Regions from separate parts of the Pantoea sp. RCC30.1 genome, predicted to be linked through region 3. Evidence: predicted binding sites of a transcription regulator. Region 3 holds the regulator's gene; each other region holds the start of a gene.

Region 1 (4,237 bases), on a different contig from region 3:
GCATTTCGTAATCCTTGAATCAGAGTCGTTAAGCGAGAATCCGGGTGCCAATCGACACGCCGTTAAACAGGTCAGGTAGCCGCTCAGCGTGACGCCAGCTGGCAATATCCACCGGACGGCCCAGCGTACGCGCCGCATCAAGCGCAGCGTGCACTTTAACAATCATGCCATCGGTAATAATGCCCTGGGTAATCAGCTGTTCAGCTTTGTCGGCGGTCATCTCTTCGATGCGCTGACCTTTGCCGTCAAGAATACCACTGACGTCTGACAACAGAACCAGATCAGCGCCCAGCGTTGAGGCCAGTGCGGTCGCCGCCTGGTCAGCGTTGACGTTCATCAGGTCGCCGCTGTCAGTAATACCAATAGAGCTCACCACCGGCATGTAACCGGCCGCCAGCAGGGTGTTCAGCAGCGCCGGATCGCCCGGCGTTGCATGGCCAACATGGCCGAGTTCTTCATCAAACGGGGCGACATTGACGATGCCCGCATCGCCCAGGCAGAGGCCGACCGCGTTGATGCCCGATTTTTTCGCCCAGGCCAGCAGTGTTTTGTTGGCGGTTCCCGCCAGCGCACCAGTAATAATGTCGATCTGGTCGGCTGGGGTGACGCGCAGGCCATTTTTCTTCATCACCGGCAGCGCCAGCTTTTTCATCAGTTCATCCACCAGGCAACCGCCGCCGTGGACAATGATCAGCGGACGCTGATGAGCGCTACGATAGTTCAGCAGCGCTTCAAACAAGCGGGCCAGCGCTTCTTCGCTGTCTAACAGCACACCGCCCAGCTTAATAATCAATGGATTGGTCATGGTTTATTCGTCCGTTAAATCAGTGACTGCGTTTCAGGGAAGCCGAACCGGATGTTCAGGCACTGTACCGCCTGCGATGCCGCGCCTTTCAGCAGGTTATCTTCGGCTGCGACGACAATCAGATGCTCGCCCTGTACTTCAAAACCGATATCACAGTAAGGCAGGCCCACCACGGCTTTCAGCGCCGGTACGCCCTTTTCATAGAGCCGCACCAGTGGCTTGTTGTCATAGGCGTGATGGAAAACGGCGGCGATATCTTCACGGCTGACACCCGCTTTCAGACGGCAGGTAATCGTCGCCAGAATACCGCGCGGGAAGTTACCCAGATGCGGTGTGAAGATCACCGGTGTACCGAGGTGCGCGACGATTTCCGGGTGATGACGGTGATTGAACAGGCCGTAAGGCTGCAGGCTCACTTCGCAGAAGCTGGTGCCGACATTGGCTTTACGTCCGGCACCGCTCACGCCGCTGGTGGCGTTGATCACTGGCCACTGCGCCTCGTTTAACAGTCCGGCATCCACCAGGGGCTTCAGTGCCAGCTGAGCAGCGGTCGGGTAGCAACCTGGCACAGCCACAAGCTGCGCCTGCTGAATTTTCTCATACTGATATTCCGCCAGGCCGTAAACGGCTTTATCCAGCCAGTCACCATGCTGATGGGTGAAGCCATAAAAGCGAGTGTAAAAATCAGCGTTATTGACGCGGAAAGCGCCAGACAGGTCGAACACCACACAACCGGCCTTGAGAAATTCCGGAGCCAGATCGTGACTGACTTCATGGGCTGTCGCCAGGAACACCACATCCACTTTATCTGCCCATTCGGCCGCGCTGCTCAGCGGCTGCAGCGGCAAATCCACCACGCCTTTCAGCTGCGGATGAAGATCGGACAGGCGCTTGCCGGCATCAGGGCTTTGCGCCGAAACCGCCAAAGCGGTTATGTTGATATGTGGATGGCGATTCAGGAAGGTGGCAAGCTCTACACCAGCATAACCACTGGCACCAACGATCAGCGTATTCAACATCAGGCTGTAACCCTTTTTACAGTCGCACGTTCCGGGTCGCGGCCTTGCCCCGTTACCCACCCTGTCATCTGCAGTGATTTATGGTTCCCTTGCAGAGGACGTTAATGTATTTTTATTCACTATTACTGCATGAATATGGATACATCCTAACCCAAGGACCGCCAACAGTGAAGACAAAATTACCGCCTTTTATTGAACTGTACCGCCAGTTAATCGCCACACCGTCGATCAGCGCAACCGATGCCGCACTGGATCAGAGTAATGAAACTTTAATCAATTTGCTGGCCGGCTGGTTCCGCGACCTTGGCTTCAGCGTTGAAGTGCAACCGGTGCCCGGCACCCGCAATAAATTTAATATGCTGGCGCGAACCGGCACCGGTGCGGGCGGTCTGCTGTTAGCCGGCCATACGGATACCGTTCCCTTTGATGATGGCCGCTGGACGCGCGATCCCTTTACCCTGACTGAGCACGACAACAAGCTCTATGGCCTGGGTACAGCAGACATGAAAGGCTTCTTCGCCTTTATTCTTGATACGCTGCGCGATGTGGATGTCAGCACGCTGAGCAAGCCGCTCTATATCCTCGCCACGGCCGATGAAGAGACCACTATGGCTGGCGCCAAATATTTCTCTGAATCGACGCAACTGCGTCCCGACTGCGCCATCATAGGTGAACCGACTTCGCTTAAACCGGTGCGCGCGCACAAAGGCCATCTGTCGAATGTGATTCGTATTGAGGGGAAATCGGGCCATTCCAGCGATCCGGCGCGCGGCGTCAACGCCATTGAACTGATGCATGAGTCGATCACCCATCTGATGCAACTGCGCACGACGCTACAGGAACGTTATCACCATGACGGCTTCGCTATCCCCTATCCAACCATGAATTTCGGCCATATTCATGGCGGAGACGCCGCTAACCGTATCTGCGCCTGCTGTGAACTGCATATGGATATCCGTCCGCTGCCGGGCCTGTCACTGAGCGATCTGGATGGGTTACTGAACGAGGCGCTGGCACCGGTGAGTGCACGCTGGCCGGGCCGTGTTACGGTGGCCGAACTGCATCCTCCGATTCCGGGCTATGAGTGTCCGGCAAACCATGAACTAGTGAGTGTGGTTGAGAAATTACTGGGGACGCCAACCGAGGTGGTGAACTACTGCACCGAAGCGCCGTTTATTCAGCAGCTCTGCCCGACGCTGGTCCTGGGTCCGGGTTCCATTAATCAGGCACATCAACCGGATGAATTTATCGATACGGCATTTATTAAGCCAACACGGGCGCTTATCAGTCAGGTTGTGCAGCATTTTTGTCACTGATTGACAGCAAATGGGGCATTTCACTGTATTAACAGCAAAATGCCCCCTCATTCTGCGGGATTTAACAATAAGAATAACTTATCCCGCTTCCTTCCCGATAAATTCTTCGAATTTCCGTTAGTTAGCTGCATCTTCAGTGCACTTTAACGCATTTGACGAACGCAACATTACGTGGCTAGATAAAAGACGATGTTATGCCCACCGGGTGATTATCCAGAACGTTTCAGAATGCGGACAGGCGGCAACGGAGCGGGTTCCCTGTAGATTATCGGGAACACAATGTTGTTGATTTTTCTGCTGCCTGAAAGGTCGGGTGTAGAAGTTTTTCAAGACGATAAGGGTGTCAGGGTCCAATGAACGAACAATATTCCGCAATGCGAAGTAATGTCAGTATGCTCGGCAAACTGCTCGGGGATACGATTAAGGATGCACTGGGAGAGAACATCCTCGACCAGGTGGAAACCATCCGTAAGCTCTCCAAGTCATCCCGTGCAGGAAATGACACTCATCGTAAAGAACTGCTCAATACGCTGCAGAACCTCTCCAACGAGGAGCTTCTGCCGGTTGCACGCGCTTTTAGCCAGTTTCTGAACCTCACCAACGTAGCTGAGCAGTATCAGACCATCTCGCAGAGTGGCGAGGGTGAAAACCATCCTGAACTGCTGAAAAAGACCTTTGATACCCTGAAGCAGCAGAAAGATATCAGCGAAAGCGACATCCTTGCGGCTATTGAGTCACTGTCACTGGAGCTGGTGCTGACTGCGCACCCGACCGAAATCACCCGTCGTACGCTGATTCACAAGCTGGTTGAAGTTAACAGCTGCCTGAAACAGCTCGATCACAGCGATGTCTCTGACTACGAACGAAACCAGATTATGCGCCGTCTGCGTCAGCTGGTGGCGCAGGCGTGGCACACCGATGAGATCCGTAAATATCGCCCGACCCCTATCGACGAAGCCAAATGGGGCTTTGCCGTCGTAGAAAACAGCTTGTGGGAAGGCGTTCCTGCTTTCCTGCGTGAGCTGAACGAGCAGGTCGAAGAGGCGTTTGGCCTCAAGCTGCCGGTCGATTTCGTGCCGGTCCAGTTCACCTCATGG
Region 2 (4,237 bases), on a different contig from region 3:
GGTTAAGCTGGATGTCGAGATCGAGAAGATTGAGACCAAACTGGCGAACGAAGGCTTTGTTTCGCGTGCGCCGGAAGCGGTCGTCGCGAAAGAGCGCGAACGCGTGGCAGACCTGCAACAATCAAAAGCAAAACTGATTGAACAGCAGGCGGTCATTGCGGCATTGTAAGCGTCTTAGCTGACAGCTTATCCATAAAGCCGGGCTTGCCCGGCTTTTTTATTGACCTCGTACAAATCCGGAAGAGATGATGACGACCAGCGCCACCCCGCGTATTGACCTCCAGGTGCGGCCAATTACTGCCGCCGATAATCCGCATATCGCCCAGGTGATCCGCGACGTTTCTGCGGAGTTCGGCCTGACGGCTGACAAAGGCTATACCGTTTCCGATCCGCAGCTCGACCAGCTGTTTGAGCTCTATAGCGCCGAACAGAGCGCCTACTGGATTGTTGAGTATCAGGGTAAGGTGGTCGGTGGCGGCGGTGTTGCGCCGCTCGCCTGCAGCGCGCCCGATATCTGCGAACTGCAAAAGATGTACTTTCTGCCAGAGGTGCGCGGTCAGGGTCTGGCACGCGAACTGGCGCTGCGGGCGATGGAACATGCACGCAGCCACGGCTTCCGTCGCTGCTATCTGGAAACCACAGCCAGCCTGACGCGGGCCATTAAACTTTATGAGTCACTGGGCTTTGAGCATATCGACAGCGCGATGGGCTGCACAGGCCATGTCGACTGCGAAGTGCGTATGCTGAAATTACTCTGATACAGGGGGCTGCCAGCGCCGTTGATGTTGCCGGTTCAGAACGCCGGTACACCACTGTGAAAGCGTAACTCGTTGTCGGGTTCGCTGATTAACCGCCCTTCTGTCACTCCAATCGCCTGTACCCGTGGCGCGATATCTTTACCGGCAATCTGCGCTGCCAGCATCAAATAGTCCTGATAATGGCGCGCCTCTGAACGCAGCAGCGACAGATAGAACTTCGCCAGTTCGTCATCAAGCCAGGGTGCCAGACTGGCGAAACGTTCGCAGGAGCGCGCCTCGATATAGGCGCCGCATATCAGCTTATCTACCAGCGTTTCCGGCTCATGGGTGGTGACTTCACGCAGCAGCGATTTGGCATAACGGCTGGCGGTGATCTTCTGATAAACCAACCCGCGCGACTGCATAATTTCCCATACCTGATAGAAGTGATGCAGTTCCTCTTTAATCAGCAGCACCATCTTCTCCACCAGCTCATCCGCCCACGGTAGCGCATTGCGCACGATGATGTGTTTCGTCAGGTTCTTATGGGCGTTGATAAAGTCACTGTCGCCATCTTCGCGGAAGATAAAATCTTCATAGGGTTTCAGCCACGCCAGAATGGCGTCGCCGCTGGGTTTGTCGGCGACATATTTACGGATCAGCCACACCGCGGTCTGCGCGGCCTTAAGCTCGCACACCAGATGGTCGGTTAACAGCAGGGTCAGATTTTCCGGTTTGCGCGCCTCATCAATCCAGGCCTGTGGCGTGCGGCAGTGCAGAAACTGGTAGATCGGTTCGAGTAAGGGTGCGTAGTTCATGATGTCAAAACGAGGCTGGAAAAGAAGAGAGGCGGAGCATCCTCCGCCCAGCGCAACTTAGTGGCGAATGCCGTTATCATCTTCGTCATCACCGTCGATGGCGTCTTCTTCATCTTCATCTTCAGCATCGGGATCTTCGAAATAGGTTCCCCAGCCGTCGTAATCGACGTTGTACTTGCCAATCAGGTTCACCAGCTGCTCAACCTGCACATCGATCAGCTCAGGCTTCAGCGCAGATTCGCTGATGATGTCGACACACATGACGGTGGTGCCATCTTCCAGTTCCAGCTCTTCCGGCTCGGTCACTTCATAACCCAGCTTGAAGGCGTCAACAGCGGCTTTTTCCAGCGAATCAAAATTATTGCATGAGAGATGGTGTTCGATGGTGTAGAGCGCATCAGGATCGCTGCCATCCTCCAGCAGCTCTTCAATAATCTGCCGCGTCTCTTCCTGCTGCTCTTCCAGTAATGCTTCATATGCCATGACGATGTCCTCTCTGAGTTCGGCAATAATCAATTATTTTCCCATACTGCCCGTCGCGCCACTACACAAAACGAAAAGTTTATTAGCCCCACACTTGAAAATGCATATTCATACGGTTAGATTGAATTTTAATTCACTTTAATGATTACCGGAGTGTTGTATGAGTCAGCTGTATCAGCGCCATTTCCTCAGGCTTCTGGATTTTACTCCCGCCGAAATTGATCATCTGCTTGCCCTTTCCGCTGAATTGAAACAGGCGAAAAAAAACGCCCAGGAAGTGCAGCATCTGAAAGGTAAAAACATCGCGCTCATCTTCGAAAAAGACTCGACCCGTACCCGATGCTCTTTCGAAGTTGCCGCTTACGATCAGGGTGCGAACGTCACTTATCTTGGCCCGAGTGGCAGCCAGATCGGCCATAAAGAGTCGATGCGCGACACCGCGCGGGTACTGGGCCGGATGTACGATGGCATTCAGTATCGCGGTTACGGTCAGGAACTGGTGGAGACGCTGGCAGAACACGCCGGTGTGCCGGTGTGGAACGGCCTGACCACCGAGTTTCATCCGACTCAACTGCTGGCCGACCTGCTGACCATGCAGGAGCATCTGCCGGGCAAAAAGCTCCGCGAGATGACGCTGGTTTATGTGGGTGATGCGCGGAACAACATGGGTAACACCATGCTGGAAGCCGCCGCACAAGTGGGGCTGGATCTGCGTCTGGTGGCACCGAAGAGCTGCTGGCCAGAGGAAGAGCTGGTGGCGCAGTGCCGCGCAGCCGCACAGCAGACCGGCGGTAAAGTCACCCTCACCGAAAATATTGCCGAGGGCGTGAAAGGCGCTGACTTTATCTACACCGATGTCTGGGTGTCGATGGGCGAAGCCAAAGAAGTCTGGGCCGAGCGTATCGCCCTGCTGCGTGACTATCAGGTTAACCGCGCGATGCTCGATCTGACCGGCAACCCGCAGGTTAAATTCCTGCACTGCCTGCCCGCTTTCCACGACGACCAGACCACGCTGGGCCAGCAGATGGCCGAGCAGTACGATCTGCCCAACGGCATGGAAGTGAGCAACGAGGTGTTTGAATCACCACACAGCATCGTGTTCGACCAGGCCGAGAACCGGATGCACACCATTAAAGCGGTGATGGTGGCCACGCTGGGGCAGAGCTGAGGCACCGCAAACGTTTTCCTCTTGCTGCTCAACCGCGAACGGGTATAATGCGGCCCAATTTGCCGGAGGAAATATGCTACAGCTCAGCGGACAATTTGACGCTCAACCACGCCTGACCGCAGGCGGTGCTGCTGTTTCTTTCGGTCATCGACCCGATCATAAAAAAGCCCCTTAAGCAGGGGCTTTTTTTTGTCCGCAATCCGGCCGCGCAGAGGAGAGAGCTATGCCTAACCCGCTATATCGCAAGCACATTATTTCAATCAACGACCTCAGTCGTGAAGAGCTGGAACTGGCGCTGGACACCGCCGCCAGGCTGAAAGCCCATCCGCAGCCGGAACTGCTGAAGCACAAGGTTATCGCCAGCTGCTTCTTTGAGGCCTCGACACGAACCCGCCTGTCGTTTGAAACGGCGATCCACCGCCTCGGCGCGTCAGCAGTCGGCTTTGCTGACGGCAGTAATACCTCGCTGGGCAAGAAAGGCGAAACCCTGGCCGACACCATTTCAGTGATCAGTACCTACGTTGATGCAATCGTGATGCGTCACCCGCAGGAAGGCGCGGCGCGGCTGGCGACCGAGTTCTCCGGCGGCATCCCGATTCTCAACGCCGGTGACGGCGCGAACCAGCATCCGACCCAGACGCTGCTCGATCTCTTCACCATTCAGGAGACGCAGGGCCGTCTTGGTCAGCTGAATGTGGCGATGGTCGGCGACCTCAAGTATGGCCGCACGGTGCACTCTCTGACGCAGGCGCTGGCAAAGTTTGATGGCAACCGTTTCTTCTTTATCGCACCCGATGCGCTGGCGATGCCAGCCTATATCACCGACATGCTGGATGAGAAGAACATCGCCTGGTCACGTCACGACAGCTTTGAAGAGGTGATGCCGCAGCTCGATATTCTCTACATGACGCGGGTGCAGAAAGAGCGGCTCGATCCGTCCGAATATGCCAACGTCAAAGCGCAGTTCATTCTGCGCGCCGCCGATCTCAGTACGGCGCGCGACAACATGAAGGTGCTGCATCCGCTGCCGC
Region 3 (4,237 bases):
GCGACGGCGCTATGGCGCGCTTATCCTGTTATTTGATGAAGCTGAAGAGGAGCTGGAAGGTCGGCTGCACTTTAACGTCAGATAAAACGTCAGATGAAAAAAGGCCCCGGCGAGCGGGGCCAAAGGGTTCGTCATAGATCTGACGAGGAATTACTTATAAAGCTGTGCGGTGATGTGATAGTTATCACCGGTGCGCGCTTCAATAACTTTATAGGCGCTGGCACCCTGTTCATCCGCTTTCTGTGAAAGCTCAGCGCGGTAATCCATTGGTGCACCCGCGGTTCCACTGATGCTTACGGTGCCCGCAGGCTGCAGGTTCTGAGTCTGATCGCCGGTTACCAGCTGTGCGGCTGATGCGCCGAACGCCATAACAGAAAGCAGACTGACTGTAGCGATGGTTGTTTTGATATTCATGATTATATCCTCAATACAATCAACAACCTGCGGTTACTCGTAAAGGCGGGTCGTCGATATTTTCTGACGCTATTCAGGCGTCATCACGGTTAATTATTTATAAAGCTCAGCGGTAACATGCCAGGTGTTGTCCTGGTTGTTTTCGATGATGCGATAGTGGCTTGCGCCCTGGGCATCGGCTTTCTCTGACAGCACCTGACGGATGTGCGTCTGGTCGCCGTTACGGCCACCAATGCTGATGGTCTGATTCATTGGCTGCAGGCCCTGTGCCTGTTCATTAGATACCAGGCTTGCAGCACTGGCGCTTACTGAAAACAGGGATGCCAGACTCAATGCGGCAATCACTAATTTCATTTTCATGGGCAATTCTCCTGAAGGTTTTGCTTCAGCTCTCCGGAGCGCAAAAGGCGCGTCAGACAGAGAGCTGATGGCATTATTAGGTTACGCCTTAGTTGTACAGTGCAGCGGTAGCGTGATAATTGCCGTTGTTATAGGCCTCAATCACGCGATAGGCTTTTGCGCCCTGCTGATCGGCTTTGTCGCTCAGTTTCTGCTTAATATCCATGGGTGAACCAGATACGCCGCTGACACTGATGGTGCCAACAGCCTGCAGATCCTGTGCCTGAGAAGCATCGATAGATTCTGCTGCCACAGCACCAAATGAGAGGGCAGAGAGAATACTCAGGGCAGCGATGGTAGTTTTAACGTTCATAGATATTTCCTCGTCGTCTATTTTTATCTTTTTAGTTAGTGTGATTTGCATCACGAAAAGAAGTATAGAACTAATAACGACAGAAATTAATACCCGGCTAATAATGTTTTTTTGTGATTCTTTATCCTTATGGCTATTTTTAATAACTTAACGTTATAAAAAACGGATAAAAAATAGCCTTTTGTCTGTTTTTAATCACAAAAACAGTGAGATAGATCACTTTAACGTTTAGTGCGAAAGTAGAGGGGGTATCGGACTGGAGTTTGATCTGGATCCGGGCAATGGTGCCGGATCAGTGATGTAAAGCAGTGTAAAATAGCGCAAAAGGTGAAGCAGAGTAAGCGATCTGACCAATGGACAGGTGCATGAAAGCTGGCTTATTACTCATCAAGCAGCGGAGCAGTGTGACGCAAGGCGGCGGGAAGAGAGAACAAACTGACGACCTGGCGCGGGAGTGCAGGCCGTCAGTCAGCGATTAGAGTTCCTGTTCAAACAGGTTTAGGATTGCGCTGTGCAGCTGCTTAACCGTGAAGTCGCGCGCACGGGTGATAAAGATCGTGTCATCACCAGCAATGGTGCCAAGAATCCCTTCCGACTTACCCAGTGAATCCAGCAGGCGTGCAATCAGCTGTGCTGCGCCCGGGCTGGTATGAATCACGACCAGCGCATCGTTGTAGTCGATATCCAGTACTAGGTTTTTTAACGGACTTGTGGTTGTCGGCACACCCAGCTCAGCGGGCAGGCAATAGACCATCTCCATCTTGGCATTGCGGGTGCGCACTGCGCCAAACTTGGTCAGCATTCGCGACACTTTGGACTGATTGATATTTTCAAAGCCCTCATCCTGAAGCGCCTGAACAATTTCGCCCTGGGAACTGAATTTTTCTTCTTTTAATAAGGCTTTGAAAGCCTTGATCAGATCGTCTTGTTTCGATGGGTTTCGCATAGGTTACCAATAAATAGAGAGAATAACCGCGCAGCCGCCTGCGGCAGAGTGGTGATTATGCATTTAAATGCATTTTTATGCAATCGGTCGATTGATGAGCAGGGTTCGGGCGGCTAGCGGGCGGCGATAATAGCAAATAAATCTGCTCAGACCAAAACCCCCGTCACAGCCCCGGAAGGCGAAGGTTGCAAAGTTGTTATATTATTGGTGGTGTAGTAACAGAAAACGCTCGTAGCCGTTCTCTGTCTGACGACGGCAAAGTTGTCGGTCATTCAGGTGCAATGATAAGTAACTTTTGAATCCGGCGATTAAGTGTGAAAACACGTAGAATTAACAGCGGATATTTATCATAGCCTGAGCAGTTGATTAAGGTCTGACACAGATAGAATTTCGGCCCATCTCTGCCCCACCTTAATAAGGAGTTAAGAATGAAAGTTGCCGTTCTCGGTGCCGCTGGCGGCATAGGCCAGGCGCTCGCACTTCTGCTCAAAACCCAGCTTCCCGCAGGTTCAGAACTTTCACTGTATGACATCGCGCCGGTTACGCCTGGCGTTGCCGTTGATCTCAGCCATATTCCTACTGCAGTGGCTATTGAGGGGTTTAGTGGAGAAGACGCAACACCCGCTTTGCAGGGTGCCGATGTGGTACTGATTTCCGCAGGTGTTGCACGTAAACCGGGTATGGATCGTGCTGACCTGTTTAACGTTAACGCGGGTATCGTGCGTAACCTGATTGAACAGGTTGCCACTACGGCGCCTAAAGCATTGATTGGCGTGATCACCAATCCGGTCAATACCACTGTTGCCATTGCAGCAGAAGTGCTGAAAAAGCACGGCGTCTACGACAAAAATCGTCTGTTCGGCGTGACCACGCTGGATATCATCCGCGCCAATACCTTTGTGGCGGCGTTGAAAGGAAAGCAGCCTGATCAGGTAGAAGTTCCGGTGATTGGCGGCCACTCTGGCGTGACCATTCTGCCGCTGCTGTCGCAGGTTAAAGGCGTCAGCTTCAGCGAGCAGGAAGTTGCGGATCTGACCAAACGTATTCAGAACGCCGGTACCGAAGTGGTGGAAGCCAAAGCGGGTGGCGGATCGGCCACGCTGTCGATGGGCCAGGCGGCCGCACGTTTCGGCCTGTCACTGGTTCGTGCTCTGAAGGGTGAGGCGAATGTGGTGGAGTGTGCTTACGTGGAAGGTGAGGGTGAACATGCCCGTTTCTTCTCACAGCCGCTTCTTCTGGGTAAAAACGGGATTGCTGAGCACAAGCCGATTGGAACCCTCAGCGCTTTCGAACAGCAGGCGCTGTCAGGCATGCTGGATACGCTGAAGAAAGATATCGCTCAGGGCGAAGAGTTCGTTAAGCAGTAACTGATGGCTCAGACTTGAAATAACGCCCGGCTTAGCCGGGCGTTTTCATTACAGTCCGCCAGATTTGTAGGCGCGGGCTGCGGGCGTACCGTTGCTGGCAGGCAGCTTCTTGCCCAGCGTTTCCATACGCATCTGGAACGGCGGGAACGGCATCTCGATACCATGCTGAGCAAATCCGCTCAGAATCAACTGATGCAGCTCATGACGCAGCGGCATACGGTGTCCCATCTCAGCAGCATGCACACGGAGTTCAAACAACTGAATCCCCTGCTGCAGATCGACCAGGAAGGCTTCAGGTTGCGGCGTGTCCAGGACATAGCTGCAACGTTCAGCTGCCTGAATCAGAATGGTGGTTACCTGTTCACTGCTCACTTTCGCGGGAGCCGGAATGGTCAGTACCACTCGGGTCACTGAATCGGACAGCGACCAGTTAATAAACTGCTCGGTGATGAAGGCCTTGTTCGGCACGATGATCTCTTTGCGGTCCCAGTCCGTAATGGTGGTCGCTCGGGTGTTAATCCGCGTAATGCTGCCGGTCAGGTCGCGGATCGTCACGGTATCGCCGATACGAATCGGCTTTTCGAACAGGATAATCAGACCCGAGATAAAGTTAGCAAAAATCTCCTGCAAACCAAACCCCAATCCCACACCCAGCGCGGCAACCAGCCACTGCAGCTTCGACCATTCAATACCAATCATTGAAAAACCAATCAGCCCGCCAATCAGCAGCAGCAGATATTTGGTCAGGGTCGTGATGGCATAACCGGTTCCGGGCGTCAGATTAAGATGCTGCAACAG

Evidence for each region. The regulator ArgR, encoded in region 3, controls arginine synthesis, uptake and breakdown. The targets are predictions, from matches to a motif close to ANTGAATAAAAATACANT.
Region 1: the regulator ArgR is predicted to act here: its motif matches at 1,928-1,945, upstream of argC (N-acetyl-gamma-glutamyl-phosphate reductase).
Region 2: the regulator ArgR is predicted to act here: its motif matches at 2,159-2,176, upstream of argF (ornithine carbamoyltransferase).

Annotation. Positions count from the first base shown of each region.
Region 1 covers NZ_JBXUHX010000031.1:26,499-30,735, reverse strand. The annotation lists gene AC2LB6_RS20480 (argininosuccinate synthase) at 1-4, opposite strand, end outside; gene argB (acetylglutamate kinase) at 29-805, opposite strand; gene argC (N-acetyl-gamma-glutamyl-phosphate reductase) at 820-1,824, opposite strand; gene argE (acetylornithine deacetylase) at 1,992-3,140, shown strand; gene ppc (phosphoenolpyruvate carboxylase) at 3,494-4,237, shown strand, end outside.
Region 2 covers NZ_JBXUHX010000014.1:24,572-28,808, reverse strand. The annotation lists gene AC2LB6_RS13730 (valine--tRNA ligase) at 1-169, shown strand, start outside; gene AC2LB6_RS13725 (GNAT family N-acetyltransferase) at 246-758, shown strand; gene miaE (tRNA isopentenyl-2-thiomethyl-A-37 hydroxylase MiaE) at 794-1,555, opposite strand; gene rraB (ribonuclease E inhibitor RraB) at 1,613-2,038, opposite strand; gene argF (ornithine carbamoyltransferase) at 2,199-3,206, shown strand; gene pyrB (aspartate carbamoyltransferase) at 3,430-4,237, shown strand, end outside.
Region 3 covers NZ_JBXUHX010000032.1:5,596-9,832, reverse strand. The annotation lists gene AC2LB6_RS20580 (barstar family protein) at 1-85, shown strand, start outside; gene yhcN (peroxide/acid stress response protein YhcN) at 151-414, opposite strand; gene AC2LB6_RS20570 (YdgH/BhsA/McbA-like domain containing protein) at 508-774, opposite strand; gene yhcN (peroxide/acid stress response protein YhcN) at 863-1,126, opposite strand; gene argR (transcriptional regulator ArgR) at 1,602-2,072, opposite strand; gene mdh (malate dehydrogenase) at 2,501-3,439, shown strand; gene mscM (miniconductance mechanosensitive channel MscM) at 3,488-4,237, opposite strand, start outside.